Regions from separate parts of the Pseudomonas sp. GL_139_B genome, predicted to be linked through region 3. Evidence: predicted binding sites of a transcription regulator. Region 3 holds the regulator's gene; each other region holds the start of a gene.
What was found. Region 3 encodes sigma-54, which starts transcription at its own class of promoters, with help from an activator protein. Its sites were predicted from a motif close to ANTGGCATNNANNTTGCTNT; they were not measured.
Positions count from the first base shown of each region.

Region 1: the regulator sigma-54 is predicted to act here: its motif matches at 1,573-1,592, upstream of glnA (type I glutamate--ammonia ligase).
Region 2: the regulator sigma-54 is predicted to act here: its motif matches at 3,018-3,037, upstream of AC3ISI_RS20155 (circularly permuted type 2 ATP-grasp protein).

Region 1 covers NZ_CM174403.1:362,690-369,081, reverse strand. Annotated here, with positions in the region: gene thiI (tRNA uracil 4-sulfurtransferase ThiI) at 1-1,358, opposite strand, end outside; gene glnA (type I glutamate--ammonia ligase) at 1,689-3,095, shown strand; gene AC3ISI_RS01700 (hypothetical protein) at 3,291-3,896, shown strand; gene AC3ISI_RS01695 (cupin domain-containing protein) at 4,109-4,531, shown strand; gene AC3ISI_RS01690 (DUF4124 domain-containing protein) at 4,558-5,067, shown strand; gene AC3ISI_RS01685 (DUF4124 domain-containing protein) at 5,064-5,684, shown strand; gene glnL (nitrogen regulation protein NR(II)) at 5,915-6,392, shown strand, end outside.
Region 2 covers NZ_CM174403.1:4,424,622-4,431,013, reverse strand. Annotated here, with positions in the region: gene AC3ISI_RS20185 (long-chain-acyl-CoA synthetase) at 1-229, shown strand, start outside; gene AC3ISI_RS20180 (ankyrin repeat domain-containing protein) at 326-844, shown strand; gene AC3ISI_RS20175 (hypothetical protein) at 959-1,489, shown strand; gene AC3ISI_RS20170 (PLDc N-terminal domain-containing protein) at 1,568-1,759, shown strand; gene AC3ISI_RS20165 (hypothetical protein) at 1,887-2,120, shown strand; gene AC3ISI_RS20160 (ribonuclease E inhibitor RraB) at 2,334-2,675, shown strand; gene AC3ISI_RS20155 (circularly permuted type 2 ATP-grasp protein) at 3,069-4,478, shown strand; gene AC3ISI_RS20150 (alpha-E domain-containing protein) at 4,491-5,441, shown strand; gene AC3ISI_RS20145 (transglutaminase family protein) at 5,438-6,247, shown strand; gene AC3ISI_RS20140 (c-type cytochrome) at 6,382-6,392, opposite strand, start outside.
Region 3 covers NZ_CM174403.1:936,101-942,492, forward strand. Annotated here, with positions in the region: gene rapZ (RNase adapter RapZ) at 1-839, opposite strand, end outside; gene ptsN (PTS IIA-like nitrogen regulatory protein PtsN) at 842-1,306, opposite strand; gene hpf (ribosome hibernation-promoting factor, HPF/YfiA family) at 1,319-1,627, opposite strand; gene AC3ISI_RS04100 (RNA polymerase factor sigma-54) at 1,702-3,195, opposite strand; gene lptB (LPS export ABC transporter ATP-binding protein) at 3,380-4,105, opposite strand; gene lptA (lipopolysaccharide transport periplasmic protein LptA) at 4,105-4,653, opposite strand; gene lptC (LPS export ABC transporter periplasmic protein LptC) at 4,640-5,212, opposite strand; gene AC3ISI_RS04120 (KdsC family phosphatase) at 5,220-5,744, opposite strand; gene AC3ISI_RS04125 (KpsF/GutQ family sugar-phosphate isomerase) at 5,744-6,392, opposite strand, start outside.

The DNA of each region.
Region 1 (6,392 bases), 570 kb from region 3:
TACTGGCGAGTAGGGTCCAGTTCCTTGAAACGAGCGTTCAATGCATAGAAAGGCATCGCTTGTACCTCGATACCAGCCAGGGCCAGCGGATCATCTTCAGCGGCATCCGGGTGACGGATGTCGATGATGATTTGCCCCGCCAGCGCTTCGCTGACTTCTTCAATCTGCAAGTCCTGGCCCAATTCGTCGATGACGCGATCGATCGGTACCAGTTTGGCGTTCTCGAGCGCACGCTCAAGGACCGCCATGTCGAATTCTTTCTCTTCATGCTCCACGCGCGGACGCTTGGCGTGGGTCTTTGGGTTCACCGAGATGACTCCGCAGTATTCCGGCATGTGCTTGGCGAAGTCGGCGGTGCCGATTTCGTTGGCCAGGTCGATGATGTCCTGCTTGTGACTGGCGATCAGCGGACGCAAGACCAGCTTGTCGGTCACGCAGTCGATCACGGACAGGTTCGGCAACGTCTGGCTCGACACCTGGGAAATCGCTTCACCGGTGACCAGCGCTTCAATGTCCAGCCGATCAGCAATACGGGAAGCTGCGCGCAACATCATACGCTTCAAAACTACGCCCATATGACTGTTATCGACTTTCCCGAGAATTTCTCCCAGTACTTCCTCGAACGGCACACTGACAAATAACACGCGTTGGGAGCTTCCGTACTTCTTCCAGATGAAGTGCGCGACTTCCATGACGCCCAATTCATGGGCCCTTCCGCCCAGATTGAAGAAGCAGAAATGGCTCATCAGGCCACGGCGCATGATCTGGTACGCCGCCACGGTGGAATCGAAGCCGCCGGACATCAGCACAAGCGTCTGCTCCAGGGCACCCAGCGGATATCCACCGATGCTGTTGTGCTGGCTATGGATCACGAACAACCGTTTGTCGCGAATTTCGATACGAACTTCGATTTCCGGCTCTTTGAGCGAGATTCCGGCTGCGCCGCACTGACGACGCAGCTGGCTGCCGACGTATTTTTCAACATCCATCGAGCTGAATTCGTGCTTGCCGGCGCGCTTGCAGCGCACCGAGAAGATCTTCCCGGACAGCGAATCACCGAAGTGCTGCTTGCACTTGGCGACGATGTCGTCGAAGTCGCCCAAGGGGTATTCATCGACCTGCAGGAAATGCGCGATGCCCGGCATGCAACTCAGGCGCTCGGTCATCTCCTTCAGGGCTTTCGGCTCGCTGACGCGGGTTTCCAGCTCGAGATTGTCCCACACACCGTTCACCACCACGGCCGGATCCAGGTCGCGGAGCACGGTGCGGATGTTTTTGGCCAATTGGCGGATGAAACGCATCCGTACCGGGCGGCTCTTGATGGTGATCTCGGGGAAGACTTTTACGATTAGTTTCATGAAAACAGCGCGCGCTGGGTCAGCCGAAAAAGGGGGGCGCGGATTATAGCGGAAATTGCTCAAGGTTTAACCAGTTAATATGCAGAAGGTTTTGCGCGCACCAAAACAGGTCATTTATGGATTTTAACGCCACATTGTAGGGCGAGATTTTCCGCCTAATGACCGTTTATACCTTTATAAGCATGAAATTGGAGCAAAAAACCCATGGTGGGGCACTGGCATGCAATTTGCTCCCTTGTGAGGCAGGTTGCCATGGCAGAGTATTCGCGCCGGCATCACCCACATTCCAAGGGCATCCACTACTAAGCCCGAAGCCACCCGGAGGACACTATGTCGAAGTCGGTTCAACTCATCAAAGATCATGACGTCAAATGGATTGATCTGCGCTTCACGGACACCAAAGGCACTCAGCACCACGTGACCATGCCGGCTCGCGACGCGCTGGATGAAGCTTTCTTCGAAGAAGGCAAAATGTTCGACGGCTCCTCCATCGCTGGCTGGAAAGGCATCGAAGCTTCCGACATGATCCTGCTGCCGGACGACAGCACTGCCGTCCTCGACCCGTTCACCGAAGACCCAACGCTGATTCTGGTCTGCAACGTGATCGACCCTTCGACCATGCAAGGCTATGACCGTGACCCACGCGCCATCGCCCACCGTGCCGAGGAATACCTGAAGTCGACCGGTATCGGCGATACCGTATTCGTTGGCCCGGAGCCAGAGTTCTTCATCTTTGATCAAGTGAAGTTCAAGTCGGACATCTCCGGCTCGATGTTCAAAATCTTCTCCGAACAAGGTTCGTGGATGTCCGACCAGGACATCGAAGGCGGCAACCATGGCCACCGTCCAGGTATCAAAGGCGGTTACTTCCCGGTTCCACCGTTTGACCACGACCACGAAATCCGTACCTCCATGTGCAACGCCATGGAAGAAATGGGCCTGACCATCGAAGTTCACCACCACGAAGTGGCGACTGCCGGCCAGAACGAAATCGGTGTGAAGTTCAACACCCTGGTTGCCAAGGCTGACGAAGTTCAGACCCTGAAGTACTGCGTACACAACGTTGCAGTTGCTTACGGCCGCACCGCGACCTTCATGCCTAAGCCTCTGTACGGCGACAACGGTTCGGGTATGCACGTTCACCTGTCCATCGCCAAAGATGGCAAGAACACCTTCGCTGGCGAAGGCTATGCCGGCCTGTCCGACACCGCCCTGTACTTCATCGGCGGCATCATCAAGCACGGTAAGGCTTTGAACGGCTTCACCAACCCGTCGACCAACTCCTACAAGCGCCTGGTCCCAGGTTTCGAAGCTCCAGTAATGCTGGCCTACTCGGCTCGCAACCGTTCCGCTTCGATCCGTATTCCTTACGTGTCCAGCCCTCGCGCTCGCCGTATCGAAGCTCGCTTCCCGGATCCAGCAGCTAACCCGTACCTGGGCTTCGCTGCACTGTTGATGGCTGGCCTGGACGGCATCCAGAACAAGATCCACCCTGGCGACGCAGCTGACAAAAACCTGTACGACCTGCCGCCTGAAGAGGCGAAAGAGATCCCACAAGTTTGCGGCAGCCTGAAAGAAGCCCTGGAAGAGCTGGACAAAGGTCGTGCGTTCCTGACCAAAGGCGGCGTTTTCAGTGACGACTTCATCGACGCTTACATCGCTCTGAAAAGCGAAGAAGAAATCAAGGTACGTACCTTCGTACACCCACTGGAATATGAGCTGTACTACAGCTGCTAATCCGGTAGCGCCAGCACACGCGGCGTAACAAATTGGCCTCCTTCGGGAGGCCTTTTTATTTGTATAAAAAACAAGCACTTGGATTGGAAACAGAGCGCTAGCCGGGGTTAAACCCAGACGCGCCCCCTCTGATGGGTTCGCCCATCGCACGCAACCCTCTACCATCCGCCGCATCCTCTCCCTGCGGTTTTTGCGATGAACCTTCCCCGCACCAATTTTTTCTCGTTAACGTTGTTGCTCTGCATCCTGACCGGCACTCAAGCCGCTGACAGCCTCTTGCCTGCCGACGCTCACGAAGAGGCATGGAGCGTAGTGAAACCAGATCCGGACGCCCCGCTAGTTAGTTCGCGCCTGAACGGTCAAGCGAGCCACGGAAACAAAACCACCGCAGCCATGCTGCAAGTCAGTTGTTATCGCTCTCCCGTGCGCCCTGTTATCACACTGCTGACCTCGACGGATGAGCTGGGCTTTAACCCCGATGCCTTTGAAGGCCCTGACGCCCTGTCCACCGGCCCTATGAGCCTCAAAACCGGAACACTTGCGCCCCGCGACTATTCGGTAAACGGCTTTTACACGAGAGCGTTGCCGCCATCAGACAAATTGCTCTTCAACTTTTACATGCCTACCAATCGACAAGGGTTGAATGACTGGACCCACAAAGGCGCTCGGGGCCAATCGCTGACGATGACACTACCGTCAACAATAAAAGGTGATCCACCGCTGACCGCCAGGTTTGTCTTGCCACAAGACGACAGCAAATTGCGCAAGATAATCGGGCCTTGCATGAAAGATTCTGAATGAGCCCTCCAGGACGACCGGGTGCGGCGGATAAGACGATTTTTTGAACGCAGAGTAGATTGCCTGATGGTTACGCAGCCCGTTTCAGACGCCTTTTTGACGCATTTTCCAACAATAAAATTCGCCTTCCCCTCGGCCGCACGCAGTATCTTCCGGCATCAATCGCTGTGAATGATTCGCAGCCTGTCCACTGCCTGGACTCAAAGGAAGGATCGATGAAAACCTACTCACTCAAGGCAATACTGGTCGCGCTCGGCGCCCTTACCCTGCAAGGCTGCAGCACAACGGCGGTGCCCACGAAAATCGAACGAGAAATCCTGCTCAAAAGCAGTCAGTCGTGGGACAACTCACCTTACCTGCGCTATCCGGATGCCGCACCCGAGCTGACCATGCTCAAACTCAAGATACCGGCCAACACCCAACTGCCCTGGCACATCCACCCCATTCCCAACGCGGGCTATGTCCTCTCCGGCGAGCTGATGATCGAGAGCAGGAACAACGGCCAGACCAGACGCGTCAAACAAGGTGAAGCCGTGGCGGAAATGGTCGATATCGCCCATCGCGGGATCACCGGCGATGAACCGGTCGAACTTATTGTGTTCTATGCTGGCAGCGAAGGTATTCCACTGTCAGAGTAAATCCTTGCTGCTCACAGGGAGTCTGAATGCGGCCACTTTTAATATTTTTGCTGCTGTTCTTCGTCTATCCCGTGACGGCCAAAATCTACAAATACACCGACGCCGACGGCAACACCTCCTACAGCAATCAACCACCGGATGGCGTCGAGACCCAACCGGTTGAGCTGCCGCCACTCAATAGTGTTGAGCGCCAGCCTCCTCCCGCACCGTCTACCGACACCGTTAACAATCAGCAGCCACACAGCGCCTATGAGGTGCTGCAACTGAATGGTTTGCCCACCGAGGAAGCCCTGCGCGCCAATAACGGCACCTTCACCGTCAGCGTCCTGATCAGGCCTCGCTTACAAGCGCCGCACCTGTTGCGGTTGCTGCTTGATGGCCAACCTTATGGGCAACCGAGCAATGTGCAGATACTGCAACTGGCGAACATCGACCGTGGCGAACACCGCCTGGCAGTGCAGGTGATCAATGGAGAGCATGTCCTTCAGCAAAGTCCGACCGTGACGTTCACCTTACAAAGGGTGCATAAGCCATGAGGCTGTTGCTGCTGTTCGCCTGTTTTTTCGCCCTGCCCGTGTCGGCCGAGGTGTTCACCTACCTCGACGCTCAAGGCAATCGCGCATTCACCGATCAGCCGCAACACGGCAACGCCAAACGCGTACCACTGGCGACCAGCAACCGCATGACTGCCCAGCCCACCGTTGTGAAGCAGCTGATTGCCGAGAACCTGTCCGAAGAGCAACCGCTGTTCCACTACGGCTTGCTTCGCATATTGGTGCCGGAGCCAGACTCAACAATCCGTAGCAATGCCGGCGAAATCATCGTCAGCGTCACCAACGAACCCCGCCTGCAACCGGGCCATCGCTACCGACTGCTACTCGACGGCCAACCCACCGCCGACCCCGGCTTCAGTCCGGTGTTCCCGCTGAGCAACATCGACCGTGGAAGTCACAACCTGTCCGTCGAAATCATCGACGAACTGGGCCGTACAGTCGAACGCACGGCCAATCAGCCATTCCACATGCTGCGCACATCTCTCGCGCAAAAACGCCAGGTCAAACCTTGCGCCCTCGTCGACTATGGCAAACGGCCGGAATGCCCGCTCACAGACAAACCGAAAGAAAAAATAAATCCTTTCTTGCGTTTGTTCTAACGCCGCTCAGCTTTACGCACTACATTGGTGCAATAGGTTGCACCATACCCATATCGCAACCCATTTTGGTTCGAAAGTACCCGCGAAAGCTGGCAGAACGCCACGCAAACGAGCGTCAAACGTCCGTTTCAGGCCTTAAACGCTTCTTTTCGGAGCCTTGGTTTGGTTTTTGCATTTTCCCAGCATCAGCGCTTGGTTCTTGCGCGCGCCCTGCTCCAAAAGAGGTCCTGATGACCATTAGCGACGCACTGCATCGACTGCTACTCGACAACCTGACCACCGCCACCATTCTGCTCGACGCCGAATTGCGCCTTGAGTACATGAACCCGGCGGCGGAGATGTTGCTGGCCACCAGCGGTCAACGCAGTCATGGGCAGTTCATCAGCGAGTTGTTCACCGAATCCACCGAAGCGCTGAACTCCCTGCGCCAAGCAGTCGAGCAGGCGCACCCGTTCACCAAGCGCGAAGCGATGCTCACCGCTCTCACCGGCCAGACCCTGACCGTCGACTACGCGGTAACGCCGATCCTGGTCAACGGCGGCACGATGCTGTTGCTGGAAGTCCATCCCCGTGACCGCTTGCTGCGGATCACCAAGGAAGAGGCGCAGTTGTCGAAGCAGGAAACCAGCAAAATGCTGGTGCGCGGCCTGGCCCACGAAATCAAGAATCCACTGGGAGGAATTCGCGGCGCCGCACAATTGCTCGCCC
Region 2 (6,392 bases), 2.9 Mb from region 3:
TCGCCAGCAAATGCCGGCCTATGCGGTGCCGCTGTTCCTGCGGGTAAAAGTGAAAATGGAGACCACCGGGACGTTCAAATACAAGAAGACCCGGCTCAAGGACGAAGCCTTCGACCCCGGCAAAACCGGCGATGACCCGATCTATGCCTGGTTACCCGGTACCCACACCTATGTGCAGGTGACCGAGCAAGTGCTGGCGGATATTCTCGGCGGTAAGTACCGCTATTGAATGTGGCTATGGCAGCCCTTGAGAAAAAACAAGTGACAGCGTGGGGGCTGCTCGGGAAACTGTCGCCTTTGCGAACAACCCAACGTGGAGCCCCCGATGTCAGACCAAAGTCGCCAGATGACCCCCGAAGAAGCCGCTGAATTTGCCGAACAGGTCTTCAACAAAGCGCGCGAGGGCGATGCGGCCATGATGGCTGCGCTGCTGACCAAAGGCCTGCCGCCTAATCTGCGCAACCACAAAGGCGACACCTTGCTGATGCTGGCCGCCTACCATGGCCATGTGGATACCGTAAAAGTCTTGCTCGAACACAAGGCCGACCCGGAAATTCGCAATGACAACGGCCAAAGCCCGATTGCCGGTGCCGCGTTCAAGGGCGACCTGGCTGTGGTCAAAGCGCTGGTAGACGGCGGGGCGCAAGTGGAAGGTTCATCGTTTGATGGCCGAACCGCGCTGATGATGGCGGCGATGTTCAACCGCGTCGAAATCGTCGACTACCTGATCAGCAAAGGTGCCGATCCGAAAGCCAAGGACGCCAACGGCGTATCTGCACTTGATGCCGCGAAAACCCTGGGCGCCACCGATACCATCGCGCAGCTGGAAAAACTGCTCGGCTGATCAGTTGTGGTGACGGGCTAGCTCCCTCACCACAGGTCCCACCCTGCTCGGTAACTTCCTCCAAATGCGCTATCCTTCGCGCCCTCAAAATTCATTCGCTACAGGATCCACCTCATGAAAGCCGCACTCGTCGAACTCATCAGCAAAATCAGCTCCGGGTGCATGAGCGATGACGAAATCCTGAAGGTCGCTGACGAAGCGGCTCAGGCTTACGCCGATCCTGAAGCTTTTCTGACGGCCAATCCGGATATCAACTACGACGACTCGTTCCCGATCCCTTTGGGCGAGTGGGTGGTTGTTGGCAGTCTGCCGGAGACGGTGCTGTTCCAGGCCGACACGTACATGGACCTGTTCGCCCGGATCGTCGCTTCGTTCGGCCCCGGTGTTGATTTCAATATCAAACCCAAGCAACTGGCCAAAACCGAAGCCCTGACCGCGCTCAACCGCATTCAGGTGCAAATGGGCAGCATGAACAAGGAAAACGGCGGGTACACGCTGATGAACTTCAGCCAGTTGCTCGACGACGAGATGCAAGTGGTGCTGGTCTACGGCAACGACGTGCCACGAGTTCTTGAACTGTGCGCCGAGGTCGGCATCGCCGCTGCGCCATCCCTGGAAGCCTTGAAAGTGGCGATCCATATCTGACGTAAACCCTGAAAAAATCTGAACCCTCGCATTAGGCGGCTATCCTAAGAGTGCAAATTACTCTTAGGGAGCGTCACCATGGGTTCTACGTTCAACAGCCTGATTGCCTTGATCATTTTCGTTCTGGATATCTGGGCCATCATCAACGTGTTTAAAAGCGGCGCCACCACCGGGATGAAAGTCCTCTGGGTGCTGTTGATCGCGTGCTTGCCGGTGCTGGGGCTGATCATCTGGGCCATCACCGGGCCGCGGGCTGACGTACGGATCTGACTCAGAATTCCCTGTGGAAGCGAGTCGTGTTTTTCACGCTCGCACGCCGTAATCCGTTGAACGAACAGTCCGCGCAAAAGTCCAGATGCTTGTAAGCCCATCCATGGGTTTTATCGAGGAGGCTCTGATGCAAAAGTGGAAAATCACTTTCGTAGATGATCACGGTGAAACAGTCGATGAAGTCTTTGAGTGCGACGAGTGCCCGGACAATGAGCACGCGGCCAAACTCATCAAGGCCCGACTTCTTCCAGTCGCCGCCGAACTGGATCTGAATGATCTGGAAGGGCGAACCGCTGATGCGAGCGTCAAAAGTCTTAAATCACAGAACAGCATACAAATCCTCGGTATCACGCCAGCCTGAACACTTCCTGTCACATTCTCATGCAGGCCTTGGCATCGGCGCTCTCTTGAGGCTACTCTGCAATCGAGATCAGCGAATGGATCGCTAAGGTCTGGTCTTGTCAGCTACATGCTTGCTTCCCACCGGCAACGAGGTTGCCGCATCGCTCGCACCACTCGGTTGCGTGTGCCGGGAATACGGAAAGTCTATCCATCACTATGAGGGGGACGTTTCATGAGCACAGCCTATCAAGAAGACATCAGCAGCTCGGTGCTGCGCCGCATGAAAGAAGGCGGTTTCGACTTTTCAAGATTCCATCCCATCGAGTTCTACGCCATTTTTCCCGACGAGGAGCGGGCCCGCAGAGCAGCAGGTCATTACCGTGGTGAGTCCTTGAATGCGCAAATCAGTGTGCGCGAAGACGGCGCATGGGCGCTCGAACTGAGCAAAGTCATGTACGCCACCTACGATGACATCGGCGATTTCGAGCAATGTTTTGAGGCCGTGGTCGAGCCTCTGGGCGGCATCATTGAAGGATGGGGCGTCAAGCAGGAGGTACGAGGGCTACTCGCATAAGCTTATGAACAGTGACACGCACTAACGGCTGGCCTTCGGGTTGGCCGTTTTAGTTTATGGGGCGGCAAAAACTTCCGGCAAAATCCTGAAACAAGAAACCGGCGCAAAAAAAAACCGCCCGAGCAGGCGGCTAAAGGGAAGTTCGGGCTGTTTTCCAGCGAATGCGCGGATTATCCGCACCGACGACCGGGCAGCGAAATCAACTCTGACTATGCTGGTGATAGGCGACAACGTCGCCTTGCAATGAAGCGGGGGCAATCAAGTTGGGGCGTTTGCTGCACAGGATTGGTGCGGTATTAACGGTGTTTATTTCCAACTGATTGATATCAAAGCGTTTATGCCGATGGCACGGGCCTTGCGAAGCCTAGATGTCCGGGTGACAAGGAGTACGGCATGATCCGCACCTATTTTGATGAAATGTACGATGCAGGCGGCCAGGTCCGCCCGCATTATCGGGAGTTTGCCCGTTGGCTGGCCGAAACGCCTGACGAGCTTTTGGCACAACGGCGACGCGAGGCCGATCTGTTGTTTCATCGCGCCGGGATTACTTTCACCCTCTATGGGGATGAGCAGGGGACAGAGCGCCTGATTCCCTTCGATACCATCCCTCGTAGCATCCCGGCCAGTGAATGGCGGGTCGTCGAGCGCGGCTGCATTCAGCGGGTCAAGGCATTGAATATGTTCCTTGCCGACCTCTATCACGAGCAGCGCATCATCAAGGCGGGCATCATTCCTGCCGAGCAAGTGCTGGCCAACGAGCAATATCAGTTGGCGATGCAAGGGCTGGATCTGCATCGGGATATCTATTCGCACATCTCTGGCGTCGATCTGGTGCGCGACGGCGACGGCACGTATTACGTGCTTGAAGACAACCTGCGCACACCTAGCGGCGTGAGCTACATGCTCGAAGACCGCAAGATGATGATGCGGCTGTTCCCCGAACTGTTCGCGGCGCAACGCATTGCTCCTATCGATCACTACCCGAATTTGCTTTTGGATACCCTGAAAAGCTCCAGCCCGATTGATAACCCGAGCGTGGTGGTGCTGACACCGGGTCGCTTCAACAGCGCATTTTTCGAGCATGCCTTTTTGGCTCGGGAGATGGGGGTTGAATTGGTGGAGGGCGCGGACCTGTTCGTGCGCGATGACAAGGTGTTCATGCGCACGACGGACGGGCCTAAGGCCGTCGACGTCATCTACCGTCGCCTCGACGACGCGTTCCTCGATCCGCTGGCGTTCAATCCGGACTCGATGCTGGGCGTTCCCGGGCTGCTGTCGTCCTACCGCTCCGGCAACGTGGTGCTTGCGAATGCCATCGGTACCGGCGTCGCGGACGACAAGTCGGTGTATCCGTTTGTCACCGACATGATCCGTTTTTACCTCGACGAAGAACCGATTCTGAAAAACGTGCCGACGTTCCAGTGTCGCAACCCCTCTGAACTGTCCCACGTGTTGGCCAATCTTCCCGATCTGGTGGTCAAGGAAACCCAGGGCTCCGGCGGTTACGGAATGCTGGTGGGGCCGGCGGCGACGGCGGCGGAAATCGAGTCGTTTCGCGCACGGATCAAAGCCAAACCACACGCGTACATCGCCCAACCGACGTTATCCCTGTCGACCTGTCCGACCTTTGTCGAAAACGGCATCGCCCCACGCCACATCGACCTGCGTCCGTTTGTACTGTCTGGCCGCGAAACCCGGGTCGTGCCCGGCGGTTTGACCCGTGTCGCCCTGCGTGAAGGCTCTCTGGTGGTGAATTCATCCCAGGGTGGCGGAACCAAGGACACCTGGGTGGTCGAGGATTGAAGGAAGCCTGCCATGCTAAGTAGAACTGCCTCGGATTTGTATTGGATGTCGCGTTACCTGGAGCGGGCGGAAAACCTCGCTCGTATGCTCGACATCAGTTATTCGCTGTCGCTGATGCCACAGGATGGCCGCGGTGACGGGCTGCACGAACTCGCCATGCCGTTGCTGATCACCGGCACCCTGGACGACTACCTGGAGCGCCACGGCGAGTTACATGCCGAACGGCTGCTGCACTTTTTCGCCCTGGACGCGGACAACCCGGCGAGCATCTACAGTTGCCTCGGCGCCGCTCGGGCCAGCGCCCATGCGGTGCGTGGGCGAATCACCGCCGACATGTGGGAAAACATCAACGCCACCTGGCTGGAGATTCGCGGGATCGCCGTACAGGGCTTGAGCCGTTACGGCATGAGCCGTTTTTGCGAGTGGATAAAGGAACGTTCCCACCTGTTTCGGGGCGCGTCCTACGGCACCATCATGCGTAACGATGCGTTCCGCTTCATTCGTCTGGGAACCTTTATCGAAAGGGCCGACAACACGCTGCGCCTGCTTGACGCTCGCTACGAAATGGCCGGCGATCAAGCGGAAGCCGTCAGTGACAGTACGGCGCACGCCTATTACCAGTGGAGCGCATTGCTCCGTGCGCTGTCGTCGTTCGAGGCGTACACCGAGATCTACCGCGACGCCCCCGGTGCCCGGCATGTGGCTGAGTTGCTGTTGCTGCGCGCGGATGTGCCGCGCTCCTTGCGCGCCTGCACCGAAGAAATCGACCAGATCCTCGCCAGCCTGCCGGGGGCCAACGGCCGCCCGGCACAACGCCTGGCCGCTGAGATAGACGCGCGTCTGCGCTACACCGGCATCAACGAAATTCTCGACGAAGGCTTGCACGCCTGGCTGACCGAGTTCATCCCGCTGGTGCGCCGGTTGGGTAACGCCATTCACAGTTCTTACCTGGAGGCTGCATGAGACTTTCCATTAGCCACGAAACCACCTATCACTATGAAGATCAGGTGCGGGCGAGCATCCAGTACCTGCGACTGACACCCCACGACAGTGAGCGCCAGCACGTTCTCAGCTGGCAGCTCGACCTGCCGCGCCCGGTACGCGCGCAACTCGATCCGTTTGGCAACATATTGCACGTGCTGACCATGGACGAGCCGCACGAGGCAATCATCATCGGCGCCCGTGGTCAGGTCGACATCGACGAATTGCGCGAAGCCGAGCATGAAAGCCAGTCGGCGCTGCCGTTCCTGCGCTTCACGCGCCTGACGGAGCCAGACGAAGCGTTGCGAACGTTCGCGCAAAAGGAATGTAAAACACGTCGTGATCGCACTGCGCTGATCGATTTGATGCATGGTCTTAACCAGCGCATGACCTATACGCCGGGCTCAACCGAAGTCGACACCAGCGCGGCTCAGGCCTTTGCCGGGCGTTCAGGTGTCTGTCAGGACCACACCCATGCCTTTCTCGCCTGCGCACGTAGCCTGGGCATTCCGTCGCGTTATGTGTCGGGCTATTTGTACAGCGAGAACAGCGAACACCTGGCCAGTCACGCCTGGGCGGAAGCTTGGCTGGATGACGCCTGGTACAGCTTCGACGTGACCAACGAACTGGCCCGACCGGAGCGCCATTTGAAACTGGCGGTGGGCCTGGATTACCTGGATGCCTGCCCGGTACGCGGGATGCGCCGGGGCGGCGGGTGCGAACAGATGCATGCGAAGGTGTTTGTGTCGCCAACACCGATGCCGGTTATCTCTGTCCAGCAACAGTAAATCCGGAACAGCCCCCCTCTGTGGGAGCGGGCTTGCCCGCGATAGCGGTTTTCCAGTCACTGCATGAGTGTCTGAACTGACGCTTTCGCGGGCAAGTCGAATCGTCGCACCGCCGCTCTCACAGGGGATTAGGGTCAAGGCTTTA
Region 3 (6,392 bases):
CGGACCTGGACGTTCTTCAGGGATTGTTGCAGAACCTGGCCCAGACGTTCGGTCAGGTAGACGGAGCGGTGATGTCCTCCGGTGCAGCCAATGGCGATGGTGACATAAGAGCGGTTGCTCGCGGCAAAGCGCGGCAGCCACTTGAGCAAATACGACGAAATGTCCTGGAACATCTCTTCGACATCCGGTTGAGCTGCCAGATACTCGGCCACCGGTTGATCAAGCCCGGACTGAGCACGCAGCTCCGGCTTCCAGTAGGGATTGGGCAGGCAGCGCACGTCGAACACCAGGTCCGCGTCCACCGGCATGCCACGCTTGAATCCGAAAGACTCGACCAGGAACGCAGTGCCGGCTTCCGGTTGATTCAGCAGGCGCAGCTTGATGGTATCGCGCAGCTGATACAGGTTCAGGTGGGTGGTATTGATTTTGAGATCTGCCAGATCGGCGATCGGCCCCAGCAGAGTGCTTTCATCCTCGATTGCCTCAGCCAATGAACGGTTGGCGGTGCTCAGCGGGTGACGACGGCGGGTTTCGGAAAAGCGCTTGAGCAGGGTTTCTTCATCGGCATCCAGGTACAGCACATCGCACTTGATGTGCCGGCCGCGGACTTCTTCCAGCAGTTCGGGAAAACGCGAAAGGTGGCTCGGCAGGTTACGCGCGTCGATGGATACAGCGACCAGCGGTTGTAGCAATTCGGTATGAATCAAGGCGCCTTCCGCCAGTTCCGGCAGCAGGCCGGCGGGCAGGTTGTCGATGCAGTAGTAGCCGTTGTCCTCGAGAACATCGAGGACGGTGCTTTTACCTGAGCCGGAGCGGCCGCTGACGATGATCAAACGCATGATTACTGACCGTTTTGCTCGTCCAGGACAACCTGATACAAGGCTTCGTTGCTTGGGGCGCTGCGAAGACGATCACGGACTTCCTTGCGATCGAGCATGCTGGCGATCTGGCGGAGCAGTTCCAGGTGTGCATCGGTAGCTGCTTGCGGGACCAGCAGTACGAACAGCAGGTCAACCGGAGCGCCGTCGATGGCGTCGAAATCAATGGGGGCGTCGAGGTGCATCAAGGCGCTGATGGGCGACTCGCAACCTTTAAGGCGACAGTGGGGGATGGCGATGCCGTTGCCAAAACCGGTCGAGCCGAGCTTTTCACGGGCAATCAAAGCCTCGAAGACATCTTGCATCTCCAGATCCGGCACTTCCCGGGCGATCAGGTTGGCAATTTGCTCAAGGGCTTTCTTTTTACTGCCGCCCGGCACGTTCACAAGGGAACGGCCGGGGGTCAGGATGTTTTCAAGTCGGATCATGGGTTGGGAGTGTTAACGACCGGTCGCACCCTGGAGGAGGCTCTGGGTCTTTTCCTTATGCTTTTTGAGTTGTTTATCGAGCTTGTCGGTCAGCGAGTCGATCGCCGCGTACATATCGGTATGTTCCGCGTTTGCGACCACTTCATTGCCGGGAATATGCAGGGTGGCTTCGATTTTCTGCTTCAGCTTCTCGACCGTCATCGTGACCTGCACGTTGGTGATCTTGTCGAAATGCCGCTCTAATCGTTCGAGTTTTTCGCCGATGTAGGTGCGCAGGGGTTCGGTCACTTCCAGTTGGTGTCCACTGATGTTGACTTGCATACAGCTTCTCCTTCGTTGCCAGTGCATAAAGCGGTAGATCAGATGATCTACCACTGGAACGCTGTGGCGTGGCTCTACATCAACCGCTTGCGTTCGCTCGAAGGCGCGATCCCGAGGGACTCGCGGTACTTGGCGACGGTGCGGCGAGCCACCTGAATGCCTTGTGCCTCCAGTAAACCAGCGATCTTGCTGTCACTCAACGGCTTTTTCTGATTTTCCGCGGCAACCAGCTTTTTGATGATCGCGCGGATCGCTGTGGACGAGCATTCACCGCCTTCGGAGGTGCTGACGTGGCTGGAGAAAAAGTATTTCAGCTCATAAATACCCCGTGGGGTATGCATGAATTTTTGCGTGGTGACCCGTGAAATTGTCGATTCGTGCATGCCCACTGCTTCGGCAATGTCATGCAGGACCAGCGGTTTCATGGCTTCGTCGCCGTATTCCAGGAAGCCACGCTGATGCTCGACGATCTGGGTGGCGACTTTCATCAGGGTTTCGTTACGGCTTTGCAGGCTCTTGATGAACCAGCGGGCCTCTTGCAACTGATTGCGCATGAAGGTGTTGTCGGCGCTGGTATCAGCGCGCCGGACAAACCCGGCGTATTGGGCGTTGACCCGCAGTCGTGGCACCGACTCCTGATTCAGTTCCACCAGCCAGCGTTCGTTGTCCTTGCGCACGATAACGTCGGGAACGACGTACTCGGCTTCGCTGGATTCGATCTGCGAGCCGGGGCGCGGGTTGAGGCTCTGGACCAGTTCGATGACCTGGCGCAGTTCATCTTCCTTGATCTTCATCCGGCGCATCAGCTGAGAGTAGTCGCGGCTGCCGAGCAGATCGATGTAGTCGCTGACCAGGCGCTTGGCTTCGGCGAGCCAAGGCGTCTTGGCTGGCAATTGGCGCAATTGCAGTAGCAAGCATTCGCCCAGGTTGCGAGCGCCGATACCGGCCGGCTCGAATTGCTGGATGCGGTGCAGGACGGCTTCGATTTCGTCCAGTTCGATGTCCAGTTCCGGATCGAAGGCCTCGAGGATTTCCTCGAGGGTTTCATCCAGATAGCCCTGATTGTTGATGCAGTCGATCAGGGTCACGGCGATCAGGCGATCGGTGTCGGACATCGGCGCCAGATTCAGTTGCCACAACAGGTGGCTTTGCAGGCTCTCACCGGCCGATGTGCGAGTGGTGAAATCCCATTCGTCGTCATCGTTGCTCGGCAGGCTGCTGGCGCTGGTCTGGTAAACGTCTTCCCATGCGGTATCAACCGGCAGTTCATTGGGAATGCGCTCGTTCCAGTCACCTTCCTCGAGGTTGTCAACCGTGGGAGCGGTTTCCTGGTAGGAGGGCTCTTGAATGTCGGCGTTGGGTTGTTGCTCGGCTTTGTCGGCCAAGGGGTCGGCGTTGTCGAAGTCGTCGCCATCTTCCTGGCGTTCGAGCATCGGATTGGACTCCAGGGCCTCCTGGATTTCCTGTTGCAGGTCCAGGGTCGACAATTGGAGCAGGCGGATGGCCTGTTGCAGCTGCGGTGTCATCGTCAGCTGCTGGCCCATTCTCAAGACTAGCGATGGTTTCATGGCAGGGGCTTAACACCTTATTCGCCGGCGCGCATGCGCCATCCACTACAGGGCGCCGGAGCGCCAAACATAAGCAAATTATATGCCCGAAACTGCAGCGTTTGCCTAGAGCGCTGTAACAATAAAAAAATGTTGATTTTTTATCGAGACAAGCGCCCGAGAGAACAGTCAGACACCTCAACGCTTACAGGCGGAACTCATGGCCCAAATAGACTTCTTTAACCAGATCGTTGGCCAGGATAGTGGCGGAATCGCCTTCAGCGATCAGCTGACCATCGTTGACGATGTAGGCGGTTTCGCAGATATCCAGGGTTTCACGGACGTTGTGGTCAGTGATCAGCACGCCAATGCCCTTGGCCTTGAGGTGGTAGATGATCTGTTTGATGTCGCCTACCGAAATCGGGTCCACGCCGGCGAATGGTTCGTCGAGCAGGATGAATTTCGGGTTGGTAGCCAATGCCCGGGCGATTTCCACGCGACGGCGTTCACCACCTGACAGGCTCATGCCGAGGTTGTCGCGGATGTGGCTGATGTGGAATTCCTGCAGCAAGCTTTCCAGCTCTTTGCGACGCCCTGCCTTGTCGAGTTCCTTGCGGGTCTCGAGGATCGCCATGATGTTGTCGGCGACCGAGAGTTTGCGGAAGATCGACGCTTCTTGCGGCAGATAGCCGATACCGGCCTTTGCACGACCGTGCATTGGCTGGTGGCTGACATCCAGATCGTCGATCAGCACACGGCCCTGATCGGCCTGAACCAGGCCGACAATCATGTAGAAGCAGGTGGTCTTGCCGGCGCCGTTAGGACCCAGCAGACCGACGATTTGACCGCTGTCGATCGACAGGCTGACGTCACGCACGACCTGGCGGCTCTTGTAGCTCTTGGCCAGATGCTGAGCTTTCAGAGTTGCCATTACGGGGCCTTTTGCTCGTCGGTTTTCTTCTTCGGCTGGATCACCATGTCGATACGCGGACGCGATTCGGTCACCTTGCTGCCGGTAGCGCGACCGGCGCTGGCAAGCTTTTTGTCGGTGTCGTAGACGATTTTCTCGCCTTGGGTGATGTTGTTGTCCTTGTCGATAACCTTTGCCTTGTCGATCAGTACGACGCGATTTTTCGCGGCGAGGTACTGGATGGTCACACCCCAGCCCTGGACAGGCTTGGGGTCGCCTGCGGTTTGCAGTTGCTCGAAGTAGGCCAGATTGCCCACCGAGGTCACCACGTCGATGTCACCCGCCGGGGTGCGCGTCATGGTCACTTTATTGCCGGTAACCTTCATCGAACCCTGGGTGATGATCACGTCGCCCGTATAGGTGGCAACGCCGTTCTTGTCGTCCAGCTGGGCGTCGTCGGCTTGTATGCGGATAGGCTGGTCTTGATCGTTCGGCAGAGCCCAGGCGCTCACGCTTCCCAGTGCTGCGCCCAGACTGAGCAAAATAGGGAGGGTTTTAACGAGCCTCATACTGTCCTCTTACGTTAGATAGCAGGTGTATCCTGCTTTCTTTCAAGTACGCTTTCATTCCGATGCCTGTCGATACACCGCCAGCGCCGTCGATACTAACGGGTTGATCGGTCTGCGCATATTGCTGCTGCGGGAACACAGTCATACGGGTGGTGGTAATCAGGGTCCTGCGGTTTTTCTCGTCAAAACGGGTGATGCGCACCGAGTCGATCAACTCGACCTGGGTGCCGTCCGGGTTGACTTCCCCGTGCTCGCTCTGGACGTGCCAGGGAAACTCGGTGCCGCGAAACATGTTCAGGTCCGGATTGGTCAGCAATGTGACCTCTGACGCCTTCAGGTGTTCGACCTTGTCGGACGTCATTTCGTACTGCAATTTGCCGTCCGGCAGAAACTGCACGCTGTGAGCATTGGTCGCGTAATAGTCGATCGCGCTTTCATCGACCTTGACCACAGTTTTGTCGAGGAAGCGTTCCGGGCTGATGTTCCAGTAGCCGACCGCAGCGAACAGCGCGGCGATGCAGCTGAATAGCAGGATGTTACGAAACTTTTTGCTCAGCATAATGGGCTCACAGATACGCAGCGTTGGCCGCATCAAGGCGGCCCTGGGCGCGCAGGATCAATTCGCAGAATTCACGAGCGGCACCCTCGCCGCCCCGGGCAACGGTAATGCCATGAGCATTTTCACGCACGAAGCTGGCGGCGTTGGCTACCGCCATGCCCAAGCCGACGCGGCGAATCACCGGCAGGTCCGGCAGGTCGTCACCCAGGTAGGCCACTTGTTCATAGCTTAGGTTGAGTTGAGCCAGAAGCTCGTCCAGCACTACCAGTTTGTCTTCCCGCCCCTGATAAAGGTGGGGAATGCCGAGGTTTTTCGCTCGCCGTTCGACCACCGGGGTTTTGCGGCCGCTGATGATTGCGGTCTGCACGCCCGCTGCCATCAGCATCTTGATGCCTTGGCCGTCGAGCGTATTGAATGTCTTGAATTCACTGCCGTCTTCGAGAAAGTACAGGCGCCCGTCGGTCAGCACGCCATCGACGTCGAACACCGCGAGTTTGATCTGTTGGCCGCGTTGCAGCAGGTCCGTGTTCATTACATTACTCCTGCACGCAGTAAATCGTGCATGTTCAAGGCGCCGACCGGACGGTCTTCGCTGTCGACCACGACCAGGGCGTTGATTTTGTGGTCTTCCATGATTTTCAAGGCCTCGGCAGCGAGCATTTCGGCGCGGGCGGTCTTGCCATGAGCTGTCATGACCTGTTCGATGGTGGCGCTATGGATGTCGATGCTGCGATCCAGTGTGCGACGCAAATCACCGTCGGTGAAGATCCCGGCCAGTTTGCCATCAGCCTCCAAAATGACGGTCATTCCCAGGCCCTTGCGGGTCATTTCCATCAATGCGTCTTTTAGCAGGGTACCGCGCTGAACCTGTGGCAAATCTTGCCCGGCGTGCATGACATTCTCCACTTTCAACAGCAGGCGTCGGCCAAGCGCGCCACCGGGGTGGGAAAAGGCGAAGTCTTCAGCGGTAAAGCCACGAGCTTCCAGTAGTGCGACGGCCAGGGCATCACCCATCACCAGGGCGGCCGTGGTGGAGGAGGTGGGTGCCAGGTTCAGCGGGCAGGCCTCGTGTTCGACATGAACGTTGAGGTTGACCTCGGCGGCCTTGGCCAACGGGGAATCCGGGTTGCCCGTCACGCTGATCAATTGAATGCCCAGGCGCTTGATCAGGGGTAGCAAG